Regions from separate parts of the Streptomyces sp. NPDC059874 genome, predicted to be linked through region 1. Evidence: riboswitches for the same ligand, from Rfam matches in the RefSeq annotation. Region 1 holds a riboswitch; each other region holds the start of a gene.
What was found. A riboswitch is a leader RNA that binds a small molecule or an ion and turns the genes downstream of it on or off. The one in region 1 is predicted to bind thiamine pyrophosphate.
Positions count from the first base shown of each region.

Region 2: another riboswitch for thiamine pyrophosphate. It lies ahead of thiC (phosphomethylpyrimidine synthase ThiC); the one in region 1 lies ahead of thiO (glycine oxidase ThiO).
Region 3: another riboswitch for thiamine pyrophosphate. It lies ahead of ACFV9H_RS17390 (thiamine ABC transporter substrate binding subunit); the one in region 1 lies ahead of thiO (glycine oxidase ThiO).

Region 1 covers NZ_JBHWJY010000019.1:87,882-95,507, reverse strand. The annotation lists gene pknB (Stk1 family PASTA domain-containing Ser/Thr kinase) at 1-483, opposite strand, end outside; gene ACFV9H_RS14015 (hypothetical protein) at 1,541-1,714, shown strand; gene ACFV9H_RS14010 (thiazole synthase) at 2,483-3,277, opposite strand; gene thiS (sulfur carrier protein ThiS) at 3,283-3,483, opposite strand; gene thiO (glycine oxidase ThiO) at 3,480-4,679, opposite strand; TPP riboswitch at 4,743-4,854, opposite strand; gene ACFV9H_RS13995 (NAD(P)/FAD-dependent oxidoreductase) at 4,936-6,156, shown strand; gene ACFV9H_RS13990 (Rv2175c family DNA-binding protein) at 6,362-6,727, shown strand; gene thiE (thiamine phosphate synthase) at 6,840-7,478, shown strand; gene metF (methylenetetrahydrofolate reductase [NAD(P)H]) at 7,558-7,626, shown strand, end outside.
Region 2 covers NZ_JBHWJY010000007.1:145,527-153,152, forward strand. The annotation lists gene ACFV9H_RS06785 (glycosyltransferase) at 245-1,336, shown strand; gene ACFV9H_RS06790 (hypothetical protein) at 1,491-1,835, opposite strand; gene thiC (phosphomethylpyrimidine synthase ThiC) at 3,095-4,885, opposite strand; TPP riboswitch at 4,880-5,025, opposite strand; gene ACFV9H_RS06800 (YibE/F family protein) at 5,099-6,511, shown strand; gene ACFV9H_RS06805 (SsgA family sporulation/cell division regulator) at 6,709-7,158, opposite strand; gene ACFV9H_RS06810 (IclR family transcriptional regulator) at 7,256-7,626, opposite strand, start outside.
Region 3 covers NZ_JBHWJY010000026.1:38,373-45,998, reverse strand. The annotation lists gene frr (ribosome recycling factor) at 1-286, shown strand, start outside; gene ACFV9H_RS17400 (phosphatidate cytidylyltransferase) at 286-1,362, shown strand; gene rlmN (23S rRNA (adenine(2503)-C(2))-methyltransferase RlmN) at 1,456-2,568, shown strand; TPP riboswitch at 2,627-2,736, shown strand; gene ACFV9H_RS17390 (thiamine ABC transporter substrate binding subunit) at 2,821-3,912, shown strand; gene ACFV9H_RS17385 (ABC transporter permease) at 4,023-5,639, shown strand; gene ACFV9H_RS17380 (ABC transporter ATP-binding protein) at 5,639-6,691, shown strand; gene ACFV9H_RS17375 (cytochrome P450) at 6,739-7,626, opposite strand, start outside.

The DNA.
Region 1 (7,626 bases):
CCCGAAGTCGGCCACCTTGACCCGGCCGTCGTCGCCGATCAGGACGTTCTCGGGCTTCATGTCACGGTGCACGAACCCGGCCCGGTGGGCGGCGCCGAGGGCGGCGAGGACCGGTTCGAGGATGTCGAGCGCGGCCCGCGGCCGCAGCGCGCCGCGCTCGCGGAGCACGTCGCGCAGCGTGCAGCCGGACACGTACTCCATGGCGAGGAACACGTACGGCCCGTCCGTACCCTGGTCGAACACGGCGACCACGTTGGGGTGGGCGAGCCGCGCCACGGACTTGGCCTCCCGGATGAACCGGTCGACGAAGGCCGCGTCGGCGGCGAGGGCCGGGTGCATGACCTTCAGCGCGAGGACGCGGTCGAGCCGGGTGTCGACGGCCCGGTAGACCGTGGCCATGCCGCCGGCCGCGATGCGGGCGTCTACGCGGTAGCGGCCGTCGAGCACGCGCCCGACGAGGGGGTCATCCAGGGTCGTATCCACCCGCCGATTCTACGAGCCCACCGCGGCCCCCCGGCCGGGCCGGGTGGGCTTGAAGCGCAGCTGTGACGTGGGCGGGGGTACGGTCTCACGCGCGTGCGGGACTTCTCCCCCTCGGCCTCCCCGCCCCCGGCCGGAGTTCGCCCACCCGGCAGTCCTGTACGGCGGGGTCGGGGGCTTCGGGTGGCGGGGTCCGAGCCGGGCGGAATCAGAGAAGCCTTGGGGGTTTCCCGTCAGTCCCATAGTCCTTCCGTGTCGGGCCGGCCTGTCAAGGGCGCTCCTTCGTCGCGTCGCTTCGCGATGTCGCTGCGCTCCACCCTTGACAGACCGTCCCGCCACGGAAAGACAAGAGACTGCCGGGAAACCCCCAAAAGAACGGGCCGGTCCGAGATTTCAAGGACGGGGCGGTCAGCGATGTCCGGGCCGTCTGGCGAGGGGCCGATCCCGAGCCCGGGCCCTCCCACCCCACTCCCGGGACCGGGCAGGCGGCCAACCTCCCCCAAACCCCCACCACAAGCCCCTCGGGGGAGGGTGGGCGCGTCAAATCGCTACGCGCTCCTCATTGCTTGGCGTCCGACGATCGTCTGGGGCCGATACCCGCACCAAATGCCGACCACCAGCGCACCGGAACCCGACAAGCGCATCAGATCGCTACGCGCTCCTCACATCTCAGCGACCAACCACCGTCTGGGGCTGAGCACTACCGACACGGATTAAGTCGGCACCTTTGGTGACCGTCGCGATCTGTCAAGTCCCGAAAACCAGGGGCATGACGCGATCGCACTTACCCGGGCTTAATTGAGACTTGGGATCACGCAGAGCAGGTGACCCACCCGCATCGTGCGGGTCCCGCTGCCGAAAGGTCCGTGAACCAACACAGGCCCCATTCGGTTATCCATTTCCCCTGTCCCGCCGGAGGTGAATTCTCATGACTCATGCATCCCGCACACAGCGTCTAGCCATTCTTACAGCCTCGACCGCTCTGGCCGCAGCAGGCGCACTGCTGCCCTCCAACGCATTCGCCGCGCCAGCGGCGGCGCCCGCCCAATCCACAACCGCGATGGCACCCAGTCACGGCGATCACGGCTGGGACTGGGGCTACTGCTATCGGCACCGCCACGGCCAGCACCACAAGTGGGGCTGGGGTTGGGGCTGGCGCTACTGCTACAAGCACCACCACAACCACCACCATGGGCACCACCACAACCACGGCGGCTACGTCCATGGCTACTAAGGTAGACAGGCCAAAAGAAGTGCCAAACAACAATTGAATTCAAGGTCCGGGCTGGGTGGAAAATCCATCCAGCCCGGACCGCCGAATGTATGCGTCTCCTGGCGTGATCTGCCGACCAGCCCCAGACTGTGGTTGGTCGCTGAGATGTGGGGAGCGCGTAGCGATCTGATGCGCTTGTCGGGTTCCGGTGCGCTGGTGGTCGGCATTTGGTGCGGGTATCGGCCCCAGACGGTCGTCGGACGCCAAGCAATGAGGAGCGCGTAGCGATTTGACGCGCCCACCCTCCCCCGAGGGGCTTGTGGTCGGGGTTTGGGGGAGGTTGGCCGCCTGCCCGGTCCCGGGAGTGGGGTGGGAGGGCCCGGGCTCGGGGCTGCCCCCTGCCGCAGCGGGGCCGGACATCCCTGATGCACCCGTCCTTGAAATCTAGGACCGGCCCGTTCTTTTGGGGGTTTCCTGGCAGTCTCTTGTCTTTCCGTGGCGGGACGGTCTGTCAAGGGTGGAGCGCAGCGACATCGCGAAGCGACGCGACGAAGGAGCGCCCTTGACAGGCCGGCCCGACACGGAAGGACTATGGGACTGACGGGAAACCCCCAAGGCTTCTCTGATTCCGCCCGGCTCGGACCCCGCCACCCGAAGCCCCCGCCGCACAGGACTGTCCGGGCCCGCCCCACCCCCGCCCCACCCCCGCCCAGGGGTGTGCCCCGAGGGGGTAAAAGTCCCGCACGCGCGTGGACCCGTACCGCCCCCCGCCCCCCGCCCCCGCCCCCCTCAGAACGCCGGGCGTTCCGGGTCCAGTTCCGCGCGGCCTTCCGTGGGGGACGACGCTTCCGCGAAGCGCCGTTGGGGGATGCGGCCCGCGCGGTGGGCGAGGCGGCCCGCCGAGACGGCGTCGCGCATGGCCGCGGCCATCAGGGCCGGGGAGTGGGCGCGGGTCACCGCGGAGGCGAGCATCACGGCCGCGCAGCCGAGTTCCATCGCGAGGGCCGCGTCCGAGGCCGTGCCCGCCCCCGCGTCGAGGATGACCGGGACGCCCGCCCGTTCCGTGATCAGCTCGAAGTTGTGCGGGTTGCGGATGCCCATGCCCGACCCGATCGGGGACCCGAGCGGCATGATCGCCGCGCAGCCCACGTCCTCCAGCTTGCGGGCCAGCACCGGGTCGTCGTTCGTGTAGGGGAGGACGGTGAAGCCCTCGTCGACCAGGGTCTCGGCTGCGTCGAGGAGTTCGACGCCGTCGGGCAGGAGCGTGCGCTCGTCCGCGACGACCTCCAACTTGATCCAGTCCGTGCCCAGGGCCTCCCGTGCGAGGCGTGCCGTCAGGACGGCCTCGCCCGCGGTGAAGCAGCCCGCCGTGTTGGGGAGGACCGCGATGCCGAGCTTGGACAGGACCGAGAGGACGGAGCCCTGGACCGTCGGGTCCAGGCGCCGCATCGCGACCGTCGTGAGTTCGGTGCCTGACGCGATCAGTGCGCGCTCCAGCACGTCGAGGCTCGGGGCGCCGCCCGTGCCCATGATCAGGCGGGAGGAGAAGGTGCGGCCGCCGAGGGTGAAGAGGTCGTCTGCCATGTCGTTCAGCCCCCCTGCACCGCGGTGAGGATCTCGACCCGGTCGCCGTCGCCCAGCGCCGTGGCCGGCCACTGCCCGCGCGGGACCACGGTCTCGTTGAGGGCGGCGGCGACGCCGGAGGGGGCGGTGGTGAGGGTGGCGACCACCGTGTCGAGGGTGGTGCCGGCCGCGAGCTCGCGCGGCTCGCCGTTGACGGAGATGGTCATGCGTACGACTCCTGACGTGCGGCGGAGAACCGGCGGGGGGTGAAGGGGCGGGCGATCGGCGGTAGTTCGCCGGTGGTCAGCAGATCCGCCAGTACGTCGCCGGTGAGGGGGGTGAGGAGGACCCCGTTGCGGTAGTGGCCGGTGGCCAGGTGGAGGCCCGGCAGCTCGGTCGGGCCGAGCAGCGGGGCGTTGTCCGGGGAGCCGGGGCGCAGGCCCGCCCGGGTTTCGACCAGGGGGAGTTCGGTGATGCCGGGCACCAGCTCGTGGGCGTCGCGGAGGAGTTCGTAGACCCCGCCGGCGGTGACGGTGGTGTCCCAGCCGAGTTCCTCGCTGGTCGCGCCGAGGACGAGTTCGCCGTTCTCGCGAGGCACCAGGTAGACGTGGCTGCCGCGCACGACCGCCCGTACGGTCCGCGACAGGAACGGCCCGTACGCCGCGGGTACCGACAGCCGCAGGACCTGGCCCTTCACGGGGCGGACCGGCACGGCCGCCTCGGGCGGTACGCCCGGCAGCTTGCAGCTCAGCGAGCCGGCGGCCAGGACCACCTGGTGCGCGCGCAGCTCCGTACCGTCGTCGAGTACGGCGCCCGCCGCGCGGTCGGCGGTGACCAGCAGCCGTTCCGCGTTCGCCCGGTGGATGATCACCCCGGCCCGCTCGCAGGCGGCCAGCAGGGCGGCCGCGAGTCGGCGCGGGTCGACCTGGTGGTCGCCGTCGACGCGCAGGCCGCCGCGTACGCCCGGGGCCAGCATGGGCTCCAGGCGGCGGCACTCGCGGCCGGTCAGCCACTCGGACTCCAGGCCGCAGCGGCGCTGCAGGGCGTGCAGCTCGCGCAGGTGGAGCCGGTCGTCGGAGTCGAGGGCGACGGCGAGGGTGCCACAGGCGCGGTAGCCGATGTCCATGCCGCCGCTGGCTTCGGCGAGCTCGGCGGCGAACTCCGGATAGCGCTCCGCGGAGGCGAGGCCGAGGCCCAGCAGGGCCTCCTCGCCGTAGTGCAGCTCGGTGACGGGGGCGAGCATGCCGGCCGCGACCTGGGCGGCGCCGCCGCCGGGGGCCGGGTCGGCGAGCATGGTGCGCAGGCCGCGTGCGGCGGCCCGCCAGGCGGTGACCAGGCCGATGATGCCGCCGCCGATGACGAGGACGTCGGATCCCTGGGATCCCTGGGATCGCTTGGACCCCGTAGGCTCCGTGGATCCCATGGATCCCATGGATCCCGTGGATCCGCTGGGGGATCCGGTTTCGGGTCCCGTTCGAGATGAGTGCATGGGCGTCCAGCCCCTCCCTTCGCCGGCATGACCCGGATCAGGTTCGTACGGTCGGAGGCCGTCCAGCCTCCCTCTCAGCCCGGTGCGCCGGACTCCCGCGATAGGTACGGTGGCCAGACTAACCCGGCCGTCGACGGCGGGTAAGGCGGCACCTATTCCTGACGGACCGTCAGATGATTAGGGTGGCCGGGTGAGCGAGCAGACGGAGAAGAATCAGAGCGGCGTCGTGATCGTCGGCGCCGGAATGGCCGGTGTGCAGACCGCGGTCGCCCTGCGGGAGCAGGGCTTCACCGGCCCCGTGACCCTGCTGGGCGCCGAACCGCACCAGCCCTACGACCGGCCCCCGCTGTCCAAGGCGGTCCTGCTCGGCAAGGCCGAGGACTCGGCCTTCGACGTGGACTTCGAGGGGCTCGACATCGAGCTCAGGCTCGGCACCGAGGTCACCGGGCTGCGGGCCGCCGAGCGCGAGCTGGACACCGAGGCGGGCCCGGTGCCGTACGAGGTCCTCGTGCTGGCCACCGGAGCCGAACCGCTGACCCTGCCGGGTACCGAGGGCGTCCCGGGCGTGCACCTGCTGCGCACCCTCGACGACGCGGCCCGGCTGCGCCCGGTCCTGGCGGAGGCGCCCTCGGTCGTGGTCGTCGGGGCGGGCTGGATCGGCGCGGAGTTCGCCACCGCGGCCCGGGAGGCGGGCTGCGCCGTGACCGTGGTCGAAGCCGCGGACCGGGTGCTGGCGGGGGCGCTGCCGGAGGAGGTCGCCGCGCCGATGGGGCGCTGGTACGCGGAGGCCGGGGCCGAGCTGATCACCAGCGCGAAGGTCGCGGGGGTCGAGGCGGGCCGGGTGCTGCTGGCGGACGGCCGGGTGCTGTCGGCGGGCGCGGTGGTGGTGGGCATCGGGGCCCGCCCCGCCACCGGGTGGCTGGCCGGGGCCGGAGTCGAGCTCGGGCCGGACGGGTCGGTCACCGCCGACGCGTACCTGCGTACGTCCGTGCCGGACGTGTACGCGGTCGGCGACTGCGCGTCCTTCCCTTCGGGGCGGTACGGGACGCGGCTGCTGGTGCACCACTGGGACAACGCGCTGCAGGGGCCGAGGGCGGTCGCGGCGAACATCCTGGCGGGGGAGCCCGCGCAGGTCTACGACCCGGTCCCGTACTTCTGGTCGGAGCAGTTCGGGCGATTCGTCCAGTACGCCGGGCATCACGGCGGGGCGGATTCGCTGCTCTGGCGGGGGGAGCCGGGTGGGGAGACGTGGTCGGTGTGCTGGTTGCGGGGCGGGGCGCTGGTCGCGGTGCTGGCCGTGGGGCGGCCGCGGGACCTGGCGCAGGGGCGGCGGCTGATCGAGACGGGGGTGCCGGTTGACCCCGCCAAGGTCTGCGACCCCGGGACCCCGCTGAAGTCCGCCACTGCGTAGCGGCGCCGGAGTGTGCGGCGGGGGCGGGGTGCCGCTGCGCGGAGCTGCTCCCCGCCCCGCCCTTCCTCCGTTCCCCGGGCTCCGCCCGGACCCGGTCCTCAAGCGCCGGACGGGCTGAAAGATCGGGGCGCTGCCCCGGCAGTGGCCAGACCCGGACGGGTCGTCCGGTTACCGGCGGCGGAGCCGAGATGGCAGGCTTGGGGCTGTGACCGAGATTGACGCAAAGATCGATGCCCTTGTCCCCTCGTGGCTGTACCTTCCCGACATCGCGGAGGTGCTCGACATCGAGGTGACCCGGGTCCGCCAGATGGTCAAGGAAGGTCAGCTGCTCGCCGTGCGCCGTGGCGAGAACCGCTCCCTCCAGGTGCCCGCGCCCTTCATCGACGGCGACAAGGTCGTCAAGGGCCTGGTCGGTCTGCTGACCGTGCTCCGCGACGACGGCTTCTCCGACGAGGAGATCCTGGAGTGGATGTTCACCCCGGATCCGACCCTGCCCGGCACCCCCGCGCAGGCGCTGAGCGAGAATCGCGGCACGGAGGTGAAGCGCCGCGCTCAGGCGCTCGCCCTCTGACCTGATCGACTGATCGACTGATCGACCCGATCCGACCTGATCCGCATTCGCTCCACCGCGGTGTACGGGCCGCGTGTGCCCGTACACCGCCTCCACCACGGGGGGTACACCCATGCAGCAGCTGTCCGACGCCCGGCTCTACCTGTGCACGGACGCCCGCAAGAAGCAGGGTGACCTCCCCGAGTTCCTGGACGCCGTACTCGCCGGCGGCGTGGACATAGTCCAGCTCCGGGACAAGGGCATGGAGGCCGGGGAGGAGCTCGAGCACCTCCAGGTGTTCGCCGAGGCCGCGCGCCGGCACGGCAAGCTGCTCGCCGTGAACGACCGCGCCGACGTCGCCCACGCCATCGGCTCCGACGTCCTGCACCTCGGCCAGGGCGACATTCCGGTGCCGGCCGCCCGCGCCATCCTGGGTGAGCAGGTGCTGATCGGCCGTTCCTGCCACGCGGAGGCCGAGGTCGACGCGGCCGTCGCCGAGCCCGGCGTGGACTACTTCTGCACCGGCCCCTGCTGGCCGACCCCCACCAAGCCCGGCCGCTACGCCCCCGGCCTCGGGCTCGTCCGGTACGCGGCCTCGCTGGAACAGGACCGGCCCTGGTTCGCCATCGGCGGCATCGACGCCACCAACCTGGACGAGGTGCTGGACGCCGGAGCCACCCGCGTGGTGGTCGTCCGCGCTCTGACCGAGGCCGCCGACCCGGGCGCGGCCGCCGCCGATCTGGCCAAGCGCGTTCGGGCCCGTCTGGGCTAGGAGCGCCCGGGTGTCCAAAAACGTGTCCAAAAGACGGACACCACTTCGGGCTGCGCCACGCCCCGTCTAACCTGCCGGTATGGCCTTTGGTACCGCTTCCACCTGGTCGGACCGTGCACACACGGTCCGCGAACTCCTCGCGTCCGGG
Region 2 (7,626 bases), on a different contig from region 1:
GATGCGTGGTGGCCTTTTTCGGGCCACCTCGGTCATCGTGAGGATCGCGGTCACAAGCTGTGGGACGCCTCGCAAAGAGATCAACGGATTGGCCCAGTGATACGCCTCCGAATGGCGCCTTTCTCGTATTGCGGTCACGCTTCCTTGCATGGCATTGCACGGATCCCTACCGTCAACGTGCGACTTGCGGGCACTTTCATCACCACACTGGATGGGATCCATGAAAGCAACAGTCTGCTTGAACATGATCGTAAAAAACGAGGCCCCGGTGATCCGGAAGTGCCTGGAGTCGGTGCGCCCCTTGATCGACACATGGGTGATCGTGGATACGGGCTCGACCGACGGAACTCAAGAGATTATCCGAGAATTCTTCAGCGACCTGCCCGGCGTCCTGCACGAGCGGCCGTGGAAGGGTTTCGACGGCAGCCGTAGCGAGGCCATCGACCTCGCGCGCTCCAGCGCGGACTACCTGCTGTTCATCGACGCCGACGACGTGATGGAGGTACCTCCCGGCTTTCACATGCCGGACCTGACCCGCGACCTGTACAGGATCGCAATTCACCACGCCCCCATCATTCACTGGCGGCCCGCACTGGTATCGACCCGATTGCCGTGGCGATATGTCGGTGTACTCCACGAGTACCTGGACTGCGAATCGAACCAGTTCAGCAGCGGAGTCCTCGAAGGCATCAACATGCTCATCGTCGGCGGCGGGGCACGCCTCAGAGATGGAGGCGAACGGCAGAAATATCTGCGCGACGCGAAGGTTCTGGAAGAGGGCCTCCGCAAGGAACCGGGAAATGCCCGCTACGCGTTTTACCTCGCCCAGAGCTGGCGCGACGCGGGAGAACCGGAGAAGTCCCTCGCCGCCTACGACCTCCGGTCGGGCATGGGCGGATTCGCCGAGGAGGCCTTCTGCTCCCAGCTCTACGCGGCCCGGCTCGCGGCGAGCCTGGACAGGTCGCCGGCCGAGGTGACGGACCGTTTCCTCCGTGCACACGAGAGCCGCCCGTCGCGCGCCGAGGCGCTCGGCAGTCTCGCCCGCATCTGCCGCCAGCAGAGCCGCTTCCCGCTGGCGCACATGTTCGCCCGGCAGGCAGCGGCGATCCCCCGCCCGGACGACATCCTGTTCGTCGAGTTCGACTGGTACGAATGGCGCGCGCTCGACGAACTCGCGGTGGCCGCCTACTGGGTCGGCGAGTACCGGGAGTCGGCCGATTGCTGCGAACGCCTCCTGCAGTCGGGCAAGCTCCCCGCCGACCAGCTCGACCGGGTCTCCGCCAACCTCGACTTCGCCCGGCGCAAGCTGGACCCGCAGTATCAGGTGGTCGCCTGACCTCCGCTCCCCGCACGCGACAGAGGGCGCCGCCCCGGCCGACAGGCCGAGGAGCGGCGCCCTCCGATCGTTACGCCGGGCCGTCGCATCGGCCGGGCGGACCCGGGCGGCTACCCGAGCCCGGATACGCCTGCCGGAACGGGAACGGGCTTCCCTAGAGGAGGCGGTTCCGGGACGCTCCGCGCATCGGGTCTCCCTTGAACTGCTTGCCCCGGAGGGCTGGGGGAGTCGGGGCGGGGGTCAGTTCGGTCCACCTCTCGTTCCAGGTGAAGTCGTTGCCGTTGGTGTCACCGTGTGTCTGGTAGACCTTGCCGTCCGTCGTCACGACCTGGATGTAGGAGTCGCCACCCTGCCCGAGGAACGTGATGCCGCATGCCTTGCCGAACGGGAATCCCGGGTTGTCTGCGTTCGTGATGTCCTGCCAGACGGGCACACCTCCGGTCGTGGTCGCACGGCCGGCGTAGGCGATGCCGTTCGTGAGAGCGGCACTGTGCGACACGTTGTTCGAAGGCGCGTAGCTGTCGATGTCGTCACAGGGCCCGGTACCCGTAGTACCGGTGGCGCCCGTAGCGCCCGTGGCCCCGGTCGCACCCGTGGCACCCGTGGCGCCAGTAGCACCGGTGGCACCCGTCGCGCCAGTAGCACCGGTGGCACCCGTCGCGCCTGTGACACCAGTCGCACCCGTCGCACCGGTAGCGCCCGTCGCACCGGTCGCGCCTGTCGCACCGGTCGTGCCTGTGACACCCGTCGCACCGGTACTGCCCGTCGCACCGGTCGCGCCTGTGACACCCGTGGCGCCGGTGGCACCCGTGGCGCCGGTCGCACCCGTGGCGCCGGTCGCACCGGTCGCGCCCCTCGCACCGGTCGTGCCTGTGACACCCGTGGCGCCGGTGGCACCCGTGGCGCCGGTCGCACCAGTAGTGCCCGTATCGCCCGTCACACCGGTGGCACCGGTCGCACCAGTTACACCCGTGGCACCCGTCGAACCCGTCGCACCCGTCGCACCCGTGATGCCGGTGGCACCTGTCGCGCCGCTCGCACCCGTGGCACCAGTCGCGCCAGTCGCCCCATCGGTGCCGTCAGCGCCCGTCGCGCCCGTCGCGCCCGTCGCGCCATCCGTACCCGGAACACCCGTGGCACCCGTCGCGCCCGTTGTACCCGTCGCGCCCGTCGCGCCCGTCGGCCCCGGCCTGCCCTGCTCGCACTTGTCGTCGCCGTCGGGCCCGGCCTCGAGGCCAGCTGTCTTCGGCTCGTCGTCAGGATCGTGGTCCGGGTGGTGGTCCGGGTGGTGGTGATGCCCGTTCGGCTCGCAGGAGTCCCCACCCGTGGGGCTCGCCGCGTTCACTCGCTCGGCCGCCCGAATGCTCTGCACAACGGCGAAGGCAGGACTGGCGACTCCCATCATGACCAGGGCAAGCGACGCCAGGGTGCCCCCCGTCAGCCATCTGCTCCTTCTCGGCAGCGGTCCAAGCGTCGTTGACCTGGTCCTGTGCTCGGGGCTCATAGCACTCCTACTCGACACCGATCGAACGATGTGTGGTGGGCCTCTCTGGCCACATCGGTCAGCGTGGGAAGCGCTGACGCGGGTGGCGGGACACCTCGCAGACAAGTCCTCTTATCGGACTAGCGATGCGACACCAACAGCTGCTTTGACGGACGAGTGGGAGCGGAGCCTGCTGCGGAAAAGGCACAGCGTTCCTGAACGCAGACGACCGGCGACTCCCCCCAAGGTGTCGCCGGTCGTCTCGCTGATGCAGGTCAGTCGGCCAGCGGCAGATAGACCCGGTTGCCCGAGGCCGCGAACTCGGCGGACTTCTCCGCCATGCCCGCCTGGATCTCCTCGGCCTTCAGGTCACCGCCGTGCTCACGGCGGATGTCCTGCGAGATCTTCATCGAGCAGAACTTCGGACCGCACATGGAGCAGAAGTGCGCGGTCTTGGCCGGCTCCGCGGGAAGGGTCTCGTCGTGGAACTCGCGGGCCGTGTCCGGGTCGAGGGCCAGGTTGAACTGGTCCTCCCAGCGGAACTCGAACCGCGCGTCCGACAGGGCGTCGTCCCACTCCTGGGCGCCCGGGTGCCCCTTGGCCAGGTCCGCGGCGTGCGCCGCGATCTTGTACGTGATGACGCCGGTCTTCACGTCGTCCCGGTTGGGCAGGCCCAGGTGCTCCTTGGGCGTCACGTAGCAGAGCATCGCGGTGCCCCACCAGGCGATCATCGCGGCGCCGATGCCCGAGGTGATGTGGTCGTACGCGGGCGCGACGTCCGTGGTCAGCGGGCCGAGCGTGTAGAACGGCGCCTCCTCGCAGATCTCCTGCTGGAGGTCGATGTTCTCCTTGATCTTGTGCATCGGGACGTGGCCCGGGCCCTCGATCATGGTCTGGACGTTGTGCCGCTTGGCGATCGTGTTCAGTTCGCCGAGCGTCTTCAGCTCCGCGAACTGCGCCGCGTCGTTGGCGTCCGCGATCGAACCGGGGCGCAGGCCGTCACCGAGCGAGTACGTGACGTCGTACGTCGCGAGGATCTCGCAGAGCTCCTCGAAGTTCGTGTAGAGGAAGTTCTCCTTGTGGTGCGCCAGGCACCACGCGGCCATGATCGAGCCACCGCGCGAGACGATGCCGGTCTTGCGGCGGGCGGTCAGCGGCACGTACGGGAGCAGCACGCCGGCGTGGACCGTCATGTAGTCGACGCCCTGCTCGGCCTGCTCGATGACCGTGTCCTTGTAGATCTCCCAGGTCAGGTCCTCGGCGCGGCCGTCGACCTTCTCCAGCGCCTGGTACAGCGGCACGGTGCCGATCGGCACGGGGGAGTTGCGCAGGACCCACTCACGAGTGGTGTGGATGTTGCGGCCCGTGGACAGGTCCATGACCGTGTCGGCGCCCCACTTGGTCGCCCAGGTCATCTTGTCGACCTCCTCCTCGATGGAGGAGGTGACCGCGGAGTTGCCGATGTTGGCGTTGACCTTCACCAGGAACCGCTTACCGATGATCATCGGCTCGATCTCGGGGTGGTTCACGTTGGCCGGAAGCACCGCCCGACCTGCGGCGATCTCCTCGCGAACCACCTCGGGGGAGACGTTCTCGCGGATCGCGACGTACTCCATCTCCGGGGTGATCTCGCCGCGACGGGCGTACGCGAGCTGCGTGACCGCCGCGCCGCCGCGGCCCCGGCGGGGCTGGCGGGGACGGCCCGGGAAGACCGCGTCGAGGTTCTTGAGGCCACCGCGCGGCGAGGTGTGCTTGATGCCGTCGTCCTCGGGGCGCACGGGGCGGCCCGCGTACTCCTCGGTGTCGCCGCGGCCGATGATCCAGTTCTCGCGCAGCGGGGGCAGGCCCCGCCGCACGTCGGTCTCGATCTGCGGGTCGGTGTACGGACCGGACGTGTCGTAGAGCGTCACGTCCTTGCCGTTGGTGAGGTGGACCTGCCGGACCGGCACCCGGATGTCGGGGCGGGAGCCCGCCAGGTATCCCTTGTGCCAGCCGGGCTGGCGCTCGGTCTGGCCGTCGGTGTCCTGGCTGACGGCAGGCGTGCGTGCGTCGTCCTGAATGGTCATGAGACCTGATCTCCCTACGCCGGCATTACCCGGTAACAGGTTCGGCGGTCGACGCAGCCTCTTCCCGTACGCATTTGTGATGCGCGTACGGTGATCAGCGCCCTCTCAGCCCGGTGCTCCGAGCTCCCGCGTTGTGCAAAGTAGCCCCCACGCTAGCGTCATCCATGGCGTGCTGAACAGTGGGCCCCCCTCATCTCTTGCGATGATCTGCCGGTGACGTCCTCGCCGCAGCCCCCCAACGAGCCCACAGAGCCCCATGGCCACACCGGCCACGAGCACTCAGGTGCCGGCCAAGCCTCCGGCCATTCGCACGGGAACAGCCACGGCCACGGCCACGGCGGGCACAGCCACGGCCACGGTCCGGCCGCTCCCGTCTCGAAGCACCTGCGCAAGGTCATCGCGGCCGTACTGATCCCCTTCGCCGCCGCCGTCTTCGTCGGCATGGCGGTGCTCTGGCCGGGCGGCGCCCCCGCCCACGAGCGCACGGGGGTCGGTTTCGACCGGCAGACCCAGCAGGGCACGGTCGTCTCCCTGGAACGTGTCGACTGCAAATCCGTGAACGCCTCACAGGTGCCGCCGACCGGCGATGCGTCCACCCCCGAGGGGCGCGAGGCGCAGGCCGCGCAGACCGGGGAGTGCAAGAAGGCGACCGTGGAGGTCGGCACCGGCTCGGACAAGGGGCGGACCTTCGTGGAGGTCGTCCAGCCGGGTGCGCCACGGCAGTTGGAGAAGGGCCAGGAGGTGGTCGTGGCCTACGCTCCGGACGCCCCGCGCGACCTCCAGTACTCGGTGATCGACGTGAACCGGAAGTTCCCGATGGCCCTGCTGGCCGGCATCTTCGCCGTCGCGGTCGTGGTCGTCGGGCGGATGCGCGGGCTGTTCGCGCTGATCGCGCTGGTCGTCAGCTTCGGCGTGCTGACCCTCTTCATCCTCCCGGCCATCCTGCAGGGTTCGAATCCGCTGCTCGTCGCGATCATCGGCGCGAGCGCCATCATGCTGATCGCCCTGTACATGTGCCACGGCCTGACGGCCCGGACCTCGGTCGCCGTCCTCGGCACGCTCGTCTCGCTGCTGCTGATCGGGCTCCTGGGCTCGCTGTTCATCGACTGGGCGTTCCTCAGCGGCAACACCGACGACAACACCGGCCTGATCCACGGCCTCTATCCGGACATCGACATGAGCGGTTTGCTGCTCGCGGGCGTGATCATCGGATCCCTGGGTGTACTCGACGACGTGACGGTCACCCAGACCTCGGCGGTCTGGGAACTCCACCAGGCCGACCCGACGATGGGTCCGCGTGGCCTCTACCGGGCGGCCATCCGGATCGGCCGCGACCACATCGCGTCGGTGGTCAACACGCTCGTACTGGCCTACGCGGGCGCCGCGCTGCCACTGCTTCTGCTGTTCTCGATCGCGAACAGCAGCATGGGATCCGTGGCCAATAGCGAGCTGGTCGCGGAGGAGATCGTGCGGACCCTCGTGGGCTCGATCGGGCTCGTGGCCTCGGTCCCGGTGACCACGGCGCTGGCCGCGCTGGTCGTTTCGGCCGACCGACCGGAATCCCCGGTCGCCTCGCCGGCCTCGGGGCCGGTCCGCGGCGGCCGGGGCCGGCGGCGCAAGCGCTGAATGGTGGTTCCCGGACAACGGGAACGAAGGGCCGGCGGACGCGGCTGGTCAGGTCGCGTGCGGTGCCGGCCGGTGAAAGTCGGCGGGACGTGGCGCTCAGCGCGTCGGCACGCTGAGCCGGTCCTCATGGTGGTCGTCGTCCGTTGGTCAGCGGACACCGGTGTTGCCTGTACTGCCGGTGTTACCTGGTGCCGGCGTCAGCCCGCGTTCTGCTCGTTCTGCCTCGACTCGGCGAGGATCTTGCCGAGCGCCTCGTCGAGGTTCTCCTCGAAATCACCCAGGTTCCGCTCCTGGCCGAGCGGAACGATCCGATCGGTCCGGTCGAGGAACGCGACGAGTGGCGCCGCGCCGGCGCGGAACAGGGCTCGGTCGGCACCGACCTGGAGCCGAATGTGGACATCGGACAGTTCCTCGGGATCGGTGGGGGCGATGTGCACATCGCCGTCACCGCACGGCTTGTTGATGCCGTCGAGGAGAAGCTCCCGGCCGAACGCCCAGGTCACGGGCGCGTCTCCGGGAAGGTGGAAGGTCAGGCGGACTGCGTAGGGGTCACGAGCGTCGTACCGGAGTTCCACCGGAATCCGGAACGAGAGCTCCTCGGAAACGAGGAAGCTCATCATGACCTCTGCCTGTACCGACTCGCGCATTGCCTACCCCGCTGTAGTGGAAGTGGCCAGGAATGATCCCCCAAGGCCCTCTTGACAAGAGTGGTGGAAGCGCTAGCAGATCACAAGGAGTGAGTTTTCAGATACTGATAGAGAACGAGAGGGTGCTCAACAGCGCGCCTACTTCACTCCGTAGCCGATCGACCGCATACAGCAATCGGTCTTCCTGGTGCAGAGGAAGAGAAATCGCCATGGTTGCCGCGGTATCGCCCGCCGTGATGGGGATGGCGGCGCAGACCGTGCCCAGGGCATATTCCTGGCGTTCGGTTACTGGCTGCATTCGCCCGAGGGCCCCGATGCGGTTTTCCAGGGAGCGCAGATCCCGCACGGTATAAGGGGTGATGGCCTCGACCGGGTGGCGGTCGTAGTACTCCTGGCGGGTCTTCTCGTCGAGCTGTCCGAGCAGGCACTGCCCGATCGCGTGCGCGTGCCCGGTCTCCCGGAAGTCGG
Region 3 (7,626 bases), on a different contig from region 1:
GAGCAACGACGGCAGCATCATCCGGGTGACCTTCCCCGAGCTGACGCAGGACCGCCGCAAGGAGTACATCAAGGTCGCGCGCACCAAGGCCGAGGACTCCAAGGTCTCCATCCGCGCCGTCCGCCGCAAGGCCAAGGACGCCCTCGACAAGCTCGTCAAGGACAAGGAAGCCGGCGAGGACGAGGTGCGCCGCGCCGAGAAGGAGCTCGACGACACCACCGCGAAGTACGTCGCGCAGGTGGACGAGCTCCTCAAGCACAAGGAAGCCGAGCTCCTCGAAGTCTGATGAACGACTCTTCCTGGCAGCCGGAGCCGGTTCCGGCGGGTCCCGCATACGATGCGCAGGTGGGCCCGCACACTCGGCCCATGCCCATCGTGCCCGATGCCGCCGGCCGTGACTTCGACGACCGGGAAGCACGCGATCGGGGGGCCGCACCGGACGGCGGCCCCCTCTTCCGCGACGAGACGCCGCCGCAGGAGCCCATGCCCAGCCCCCCGCCTCCGCCCTCGCAGGCACCGCAGGACGCCTCTCCCCCGCCGCCGAAGAAGCGCGCGGGGCGGGACCTGCGTGCCGCCATAGGGGTCGGCGTCGGCCTCGGCGCGGTGATCTTCGCTTCGCTGTTCATCGTCAAGGCGGTCTTCGTCGGCGTCGTGGTCGTCGCTGTCGTCGTGGGCCTGTGGGAGCTCACCTCCCGGCTCCAGGAGAAGAAGGGCATCAAGGCCCCGCTGGTCCCGCTCGCGGTGGGCGGCGCGGCCATGGTCATCGCCGGCTACGTCCGGGGTGCCGAGGGGGCCTGGGTCGCCATGGCCCTGACCGCCCTCGCGGTCCTGGTCTGGCGGATGACCGAACCCCCCGAGGACTACCTCAAGGACGTCACCGCGGGTGTCTTCGCGGCGTTCTACGTGCCCTTCCTGGCCACGTTCGTCACGATGCTGCTGACCGCCGACGACGGTCCGCAGCGCGTGGTGACCTTCCTGGTCCTGACCGTGGTCAGCGACACCGGGGCCTACGCGGTCGGCTGGCGGTTCGGCAAGACGAAGCTCGCCCCCCGCATCAGCCCCGGCAAGACCCGTGAGGGGCTCTTCGGCGCGGTGGCCTTCGCCATGGCGGCGGGCGCCCTGTGCATGGAGTTCCTGATCGACGGCGGTTCCTGGTGGCAGGGCCTGCTGCTGGGCCTCGCGGTCGCGGTCAGCGCCACCCTGGGCGACCTGGGCGAGTCGATGATCAAGCGTGACCTGGGCATCAAGGACATGGGCACCCTGCTCCCGGGTCATGGCGGCATCATGGACCGGCTCGACTCCCTGCTGCCGACCGCTCCGGTCGTCTGGCTGCTGTTGGCGGCCTTCGTGGGTACGGGCTGACCTGCGGAAAGGCGTCACAAGACGCCGGGCGGTTACTCTTGAAAGGCGCGCTGCTTCTGCGGCGCGCCTTTCGTCTTACAAGGAGTACCTGCCATGGCCCGCCCCGTTCCGGGAGAGCTCACCTTCGTCGCACCGCGCGGAGCCAAGAAGCCGCCCCGGCACCTTGCCGACCTCACGCCGGAGGAGCGCCGCGAGGCGGTCGCCGCGATCGGTGAGAAGCCCTTCCGGGCCAAGCAGCTCTCCCAGCACTACTTCGCCCGGTACGCGCACGACCCGGCCGAGTGGACCGACATCCCCGCCGGCTCCCGGGAGAAGCTCCAGCAGGAGCTCCTCCCGGACCTGATGAACGTCGTACGGCACATCTCCTGCGACAACGACACCACCCGCAAGACCCTGTGGAAGCTGCACGACGGCACGCTCGTCGAGTCCGTGCTGATGCGCTACCCCGACCGGGTCACCATGTGCATCTCCTCGCAGGCCGGCTGCGGCATGAACTGCCCGTTCTGCGCCACCGGCCAGGCCGGTCTGGACCGCAACCTCTCCACCGCCGAGATCGTGCACCAGATCGTCGACGGCATGCGCGCCCTGCGCGACGGCGAGGTCCCGGGCGGCCCGGCCCGCCTGTCGAACATCGTCTTCATGGGCATGGGCGAGCCGCTGGCCAACTACAACCGCGTGGTCGGCGCCATCCGCCGGCTCACCGACCCGGAGCCCGACGGCCTGGGCCTGTCGCAGCGCGGCATCACCGTCTCCACCGTCGGCCTGGTCCCGGCGATGCTGCGGTTCGCCGACGAGGGCTTCAAGTGCCGCCTCGCCGTCTCGCTGCACGCGCCCGACGACGAGCTGCGCGACACCCTGGTCCCCGTGAACACCCGCTGGAACGTTCGCGAGGTCCTCGGCGCGGCCTGGGAGTACGCGGAGAAGTCCGGCCGCCGGATCTCGATCGAGTACGCCCTCATCCGCGACATCAACGACCAGGCCTGGCGCGGTGACCTGCTGGGCAAGCTGCTCAAGGGCAAGCGCGTCCACGTCAACCTGATCCCGCTGAACCCGACGCCCGGCTCCAAGTGGACCGCCTCGCGACCCGAGGACGAGCGGGCCTTCGTCGAGGCGATCGCCCGCCACGGCGTGCCCGTGACCGTACGGGACACCCGCGGCCAGGAGATCGACGGCGCGTGCGGCCAGCTCGCCGCGTCGGAGCGCTAGGGTCCGGTTCTGACCGTTCGCATTCGGCCACGGGGTACCCTGTGGCCGAACCAATTTCATATTCCGACAGGGGAGCGCCACAGCGCTGAGAGTGCGGTACCCGTCATCCGCAGACCCTCTGAACCTCGCCCCGGTCATTCGGGGTAGGAAGTTCGGTCATCACTCAAGCTGTTGCGCCCTGCCCGGCGTCCGCTCCCACAGAGCGCCGGGCGGGGCCGCGTCTTCTCCTGGTCATCCCAGGAGGAATCACCAGTGAGCACCACCAAGAAGATCGCGGGCGCCGCGCTCGCGGCCGCGCTGGGCGTCACCACGCTCAGCGCCTGCGGCGGCGACGCCAAGGACAAGGGCGCGGGCGAGACCCCGAAGTCCAAGACCGTCACGCTCGTCTCCCACGACTCCTTCAACGTGACCGACACGGTCCTCAAGGAGTTCGAGCAGCAGAGCGGCTACACGGTCAAGGTGTTGAAGTCCGGGGACGCGGGCGCGGCGCTGAACCAGGAGATCCTCACCAAGGGCTCCCCGCGCGGCGACGTCTTCTTCGGTGTGGACAACACCCTGCTCTCTCGCGCCCTCGACAAGGGCATCTTCACCCCGTACGAGGCCAAGGGCCTGGCCGAGGTGAAGCCGGAATACGTCCTCGACAAGGAGCACCGGGTCACCCCGATCGACTCCGGCGACATCTGCGTCAACTACGACAAGGCCTACTTCGCCGACAAGAAGATCGCCCCGCCGCAGACGCTGGACGACCTGATCAAGCCGGAGTACAAGAACCTGCTGGTCACCGAGAACGCCGCGACCTCCTCGCCCGGCCTCGGCTTCCTGCTCGCCTCCGTCGGCAAGTACGGCGAGGACGGCTGGAAGGACTACTGGACCAAGCTGAAGGCCAACGGCGTCGAGGTCGTCGATGGCTGGGAGCAGGCCTACAACGAGCGCTTCTCCGGCTCCGCGGGCGGCAAGAAGGCCAAGGGCGACCGCCCGCTGGTCGTCTCCTACGCCTCCAGCCCGCCGGTCGAGGTGCTGTACGGCGAGCCGCAGCCGGCCGAGGCCCCGACGGGCGTCGCCACCGGCACCTGCTTCCGTCAGGTCGAGTTCGCGGGTCTGCTGAAGGGCGCGAAGAACGAGGAGGGCGGCAAGGCGCTCGTGGACTTCCTGATCAGCAAGAAGTTCCAGGAGGACATGCCGCTCCAGATGTTCGTGAACCCGGTGACGAAGAACGCTGCCCTGCCGGAGCTGTTCACCAAGCACGGCGTGGTGGTCGAGAAGCCCGAGAACGTGGCTCCGGAGACCATCGCCAAGAACCGTGATCAGTGGGTCTCGGCATGGACCGCGCTCGTCGTGAAGTAGGCGGTACCACCAAGGAAACGGCCGCGGCGTCGGGGGGCGCCGCGCCGGTTCCGGGCTTCGGCGTGAGCACCCGTGAGTCCGGTCGGGCCACGGCGGTGCGGCTCGCGCTGATGGCCGTGCCCCTCGCCTTCTTCGGGCTGTTCTTCGCCTATCCCGTCGCCGCCATCGTCGGCCGCGGGCTCAAGACCGACGCCGGCTGGCAGTTCGGCCGGGTCGGCGAGGTGATCACCCGGCCCGACATCGCCGAGGTGCTGTGGTTCACCACCTGGCAGGCGCTCGCCTCCACCGCGCTCACGCTGCTGATCGCACTCCCCGGCGCGTACGTGTTCGCGCGCTTCGAGTTCCCGGGCAAGCAGCTGCTGCGCGCCATGGTGACCGTTCCCTTCGTGCTGCCGACCGTGGTCGTGGGTACCGCCTTCCTCGCGCTGGTCGGCCGGGGCGGGCTGCTGGACGAACGGGTGGGGGTCCGGCTCGACACCACCGTCTGGGCGATCCTGCTCGCGCACGTCTTCTTCAACTACGCCGTCGTCGTACGCACGGTCGGCGGGCTCTGGGCCCAGCTGGATCCGCGCCAGGAGGAGGCCGCCCGGGTGCTCGGCGCCGGGCGGTTCGCGGCCTGGCGGCGGGTGACGCTGCCCGCGCTGGCCCCGGCGGTGGCCGCCGCCTCGCTGATGGTGTTCCTGTTCACCTTCAGCTCCTTCGGCGTCGTGCTGATCCTCGGCGGGCCCTCGTACTCCACCCTGGAGGTGGAGGTCTACCGGCAGACCGCGCAGCTCCTGGACCTGCCGACGGCCGCCGTGCTGACGATGGTGCAGTTCGCCGCGATCGGTTCGATCCTCGCGGTGCACGCCTGGACCGTGCGCAGGCGCGAGACCGCACTGCGGCTGGTCGATCCGGGCCGGACCACCCACCGGCCGCGCGGCTTGGCGCAGCGCGCTCTGCTGGGCGGGGTGCTGCTGACCGTGGCTCTGCTCATCGTGCTGCCGCTCGGCGTGCTGGTGGAACGCTCCTTCGACGCGCCCGGCGGGTACGGGTTCGGCTTCTACCGGGCGCTCCAGGAGGTGGGCGCGGGCGGCGGAACGTTCCTGGTGCCGCCGCTGGAGGCGATCTGGAACTCCCTCCGGTACGCGCTCGCCGCCACCGCGATCGCCCTGGTCGTCGGCGGGCTCGCGGCCGCGGCACTGACCCGGCGCGGGGGCCGCTTCGTACGCGGCTTCGACGCGCTGCTGATGCTCCCGCTCGGGGTGTCCGCCGTGACGGTCGGCTTCGGCTTCCTCATCACCCTGGACGAGCCGCCGCTGGACCTGCGGACCTCGTGGATCCTGGTGCCGCTCGCGCAGGCCCTCGTGGGCGTGCCGTTCGTCGTACGGACCATGCTGCCCGTGCTGCGCGCGGTGGACGGGAGGCTTCGGGAGGCGGCCGCGGTGCTCGGCGCGTCGCCGCTGCGGGCGTGGCGGGAGGTGGACCTGCCGCTGGTGCGGCGGGCGCTGCTGATCGCGGCCGGGTTCGCCTTCGCGGTCTCGCTGGGGGAGTTCGGCGCGACCGTGTTCATCGCGCGGCCGGACCACCCGACGCTGCCGGTGGCCGTGGCCCGGCTGCTGGGGCGGGCCGGCGAGATGAACTACGGGCAGGCGATGGCCCTGAGCACGATCCTGATGCTGGTGTGCGCGGCGTCCCTGCTGGTGCTGGAGCGACTGCGACCCGACAAGACCTCCGGAGAGTTCTGATGACACTGCTTCAGCTGGAAGGGGTGTCGGTCCGTTTCGGTGAGCGTGCGGTCGTGGACGCCGTGGACCTGAAGGTCGCCGAGCACGAGATCGTGTGCGTGCTGGGACCGAGCGGAAGCGGGAAGTCCACACTGCTGCGGGTCGTCGCCGGACTCCAGCAGGTGTCCGAGGGCCGGGTACTGCTGGGCGGGGCGGACCAGGCCGGGGTGCCCGTGCACCGGCGGGGCGTCGGCCTGATGTTCCAGGACCACCAGCTCTTCCCGCACCGGGACGTCGGCGGGAACGTCGCGTTCGGCCTCCGGATGCGGGGCTCCTCGCGCGGGCGCGGCTCGTACGGGCCCCGGGTCGCGGAGCTGCTGGAGCTGGTCGGGCTCCCCGGAGCCCAGGGCCGGGCGGTGGCCTCCCTGTCGGGCGGCGAACAGCAGCGGGTCGCGCTGGCCCGGGCGCTGGCGCCGTCGCCGCGGCTGCTGATGCTGGACGAACCCCTCGGGCAGCTCGACCGGGGGCTCCGGGAGCGGCTCGTGGTGGAGCTGCGGGGGCTGTTCTCCCGGCTGGGGACGACCGTGCTGGCCGTCACGCACGACCAGGGGGAGGCCTTCGCCCTGGCCGACCGGGTCGTGGTGATGCGGGACGGGCGGATCGCGCAGGCCGGGACTCCGCTGGAGGTGTGGCAGCGGCCCGCGTCGGAGTTCGTGGCGCGGTTCCTCGGCTTCGAGAACGTGGTCCCGGCCGTGGTGTCGGGCGGCGCGGCCGTCACCGCGTGGGGCAAGGTCCCGGTTCCGGCGGGCACCCCGGACGGAGAGCACCGGCTGCTCGTCCGCCCGGCGGGGGTCGTGCTGTGCGCGGCCGGTCTGGCCGGCGAGGTGGTCGCCCGCACCTTCCGCGGTACGCACGTCGCACTGCGGGTGCGCCCGGAGGCGGGGCCGGTACTGGAGGCCGAGTGCGGGCTGGCGGGGGCGCCCGCGGTGGGCGACCGCGTGGCGGTCACCTTCAGCCCGACCGAGGTGGTCGTCCTGCCGGCCACCTCGGTCGGGGGCGGGCCCGCGCAGTAGGGCCTGCCGGGCCGCTACGGAAGCCGGCCGCGCGAGCCCGGGCTTCCTCAGGCCGCCCGGATGCCGTCGCAGCCGATCGGCAGGTGGCGCGGGCCGCGCAGGACCGCGTTCTGGCGGTAGGGCGGCGGGTCCTCCAGCAGCCGGGGGTTCTCCAGTCTGCGGGCCAGCTCGCTCAGCGCCAGCGCCGCCTCCAGCCGGGCCAGCGGCGCCCCGAAGCAGCTGTGGATGCCGCTGCCGAGGCCCAGGTGCTGGACGTCCGGGCGGTCCGGGTCGAAGCGGTCCGGGTCCTCGAACCGGCGGGGGTCGCGGTTGCCAGAGGCCAGGACCAACCAGAGCGGGGCGCCCTTGGGGATGGTCACCCCCTCCATCTCGATGTCGGCCAGCGGCGTGCGCTGCGGCAGCAGCTGCACCGGCGGCTCGTAGCGAAGCAGCTCCTCCACGATCGGGACGGACAGCTTCGGATCGGCGCGCAGCCGGTCCAGGACCTCCGGATGGCGCAGCAGGGTGAGCATGCCGTTCGTGATCAGGTTGACGGTGGTCTCGTGTCCGGCGATCAGCAGCAGCGCCGAGGTGCTGAGCACTTCCATCGTGCTCATGGCGCCGTCAGGCCCCTCCGCGGTCGACAGCTGGGACAGCATGTCGTCACCCGGGTTCTTGTGCCGCTCCTCGATCAGCCCGGCCAGGTACATGCCGAGCTCCATGCGGGCGCCCTGCGACTTCTTGACGCGTTCGGCGGGATCCGCGTCCGGATCGGGGTCCAGACTCGCGGCGAGCGTGTCGGCCCAGACGTGGAAGCGCGCCTCGTCCTCGCTCGGTATGCCCAGCAGCCGGCAGATCACCGTGACCGGGAAGGGGTACGAGAACTCCTCCACCAGGTCGATCCGTCCCGGGTCTCCCTTCTCGGAGATGGAGTCGATCAGACCGGTGACGATGCC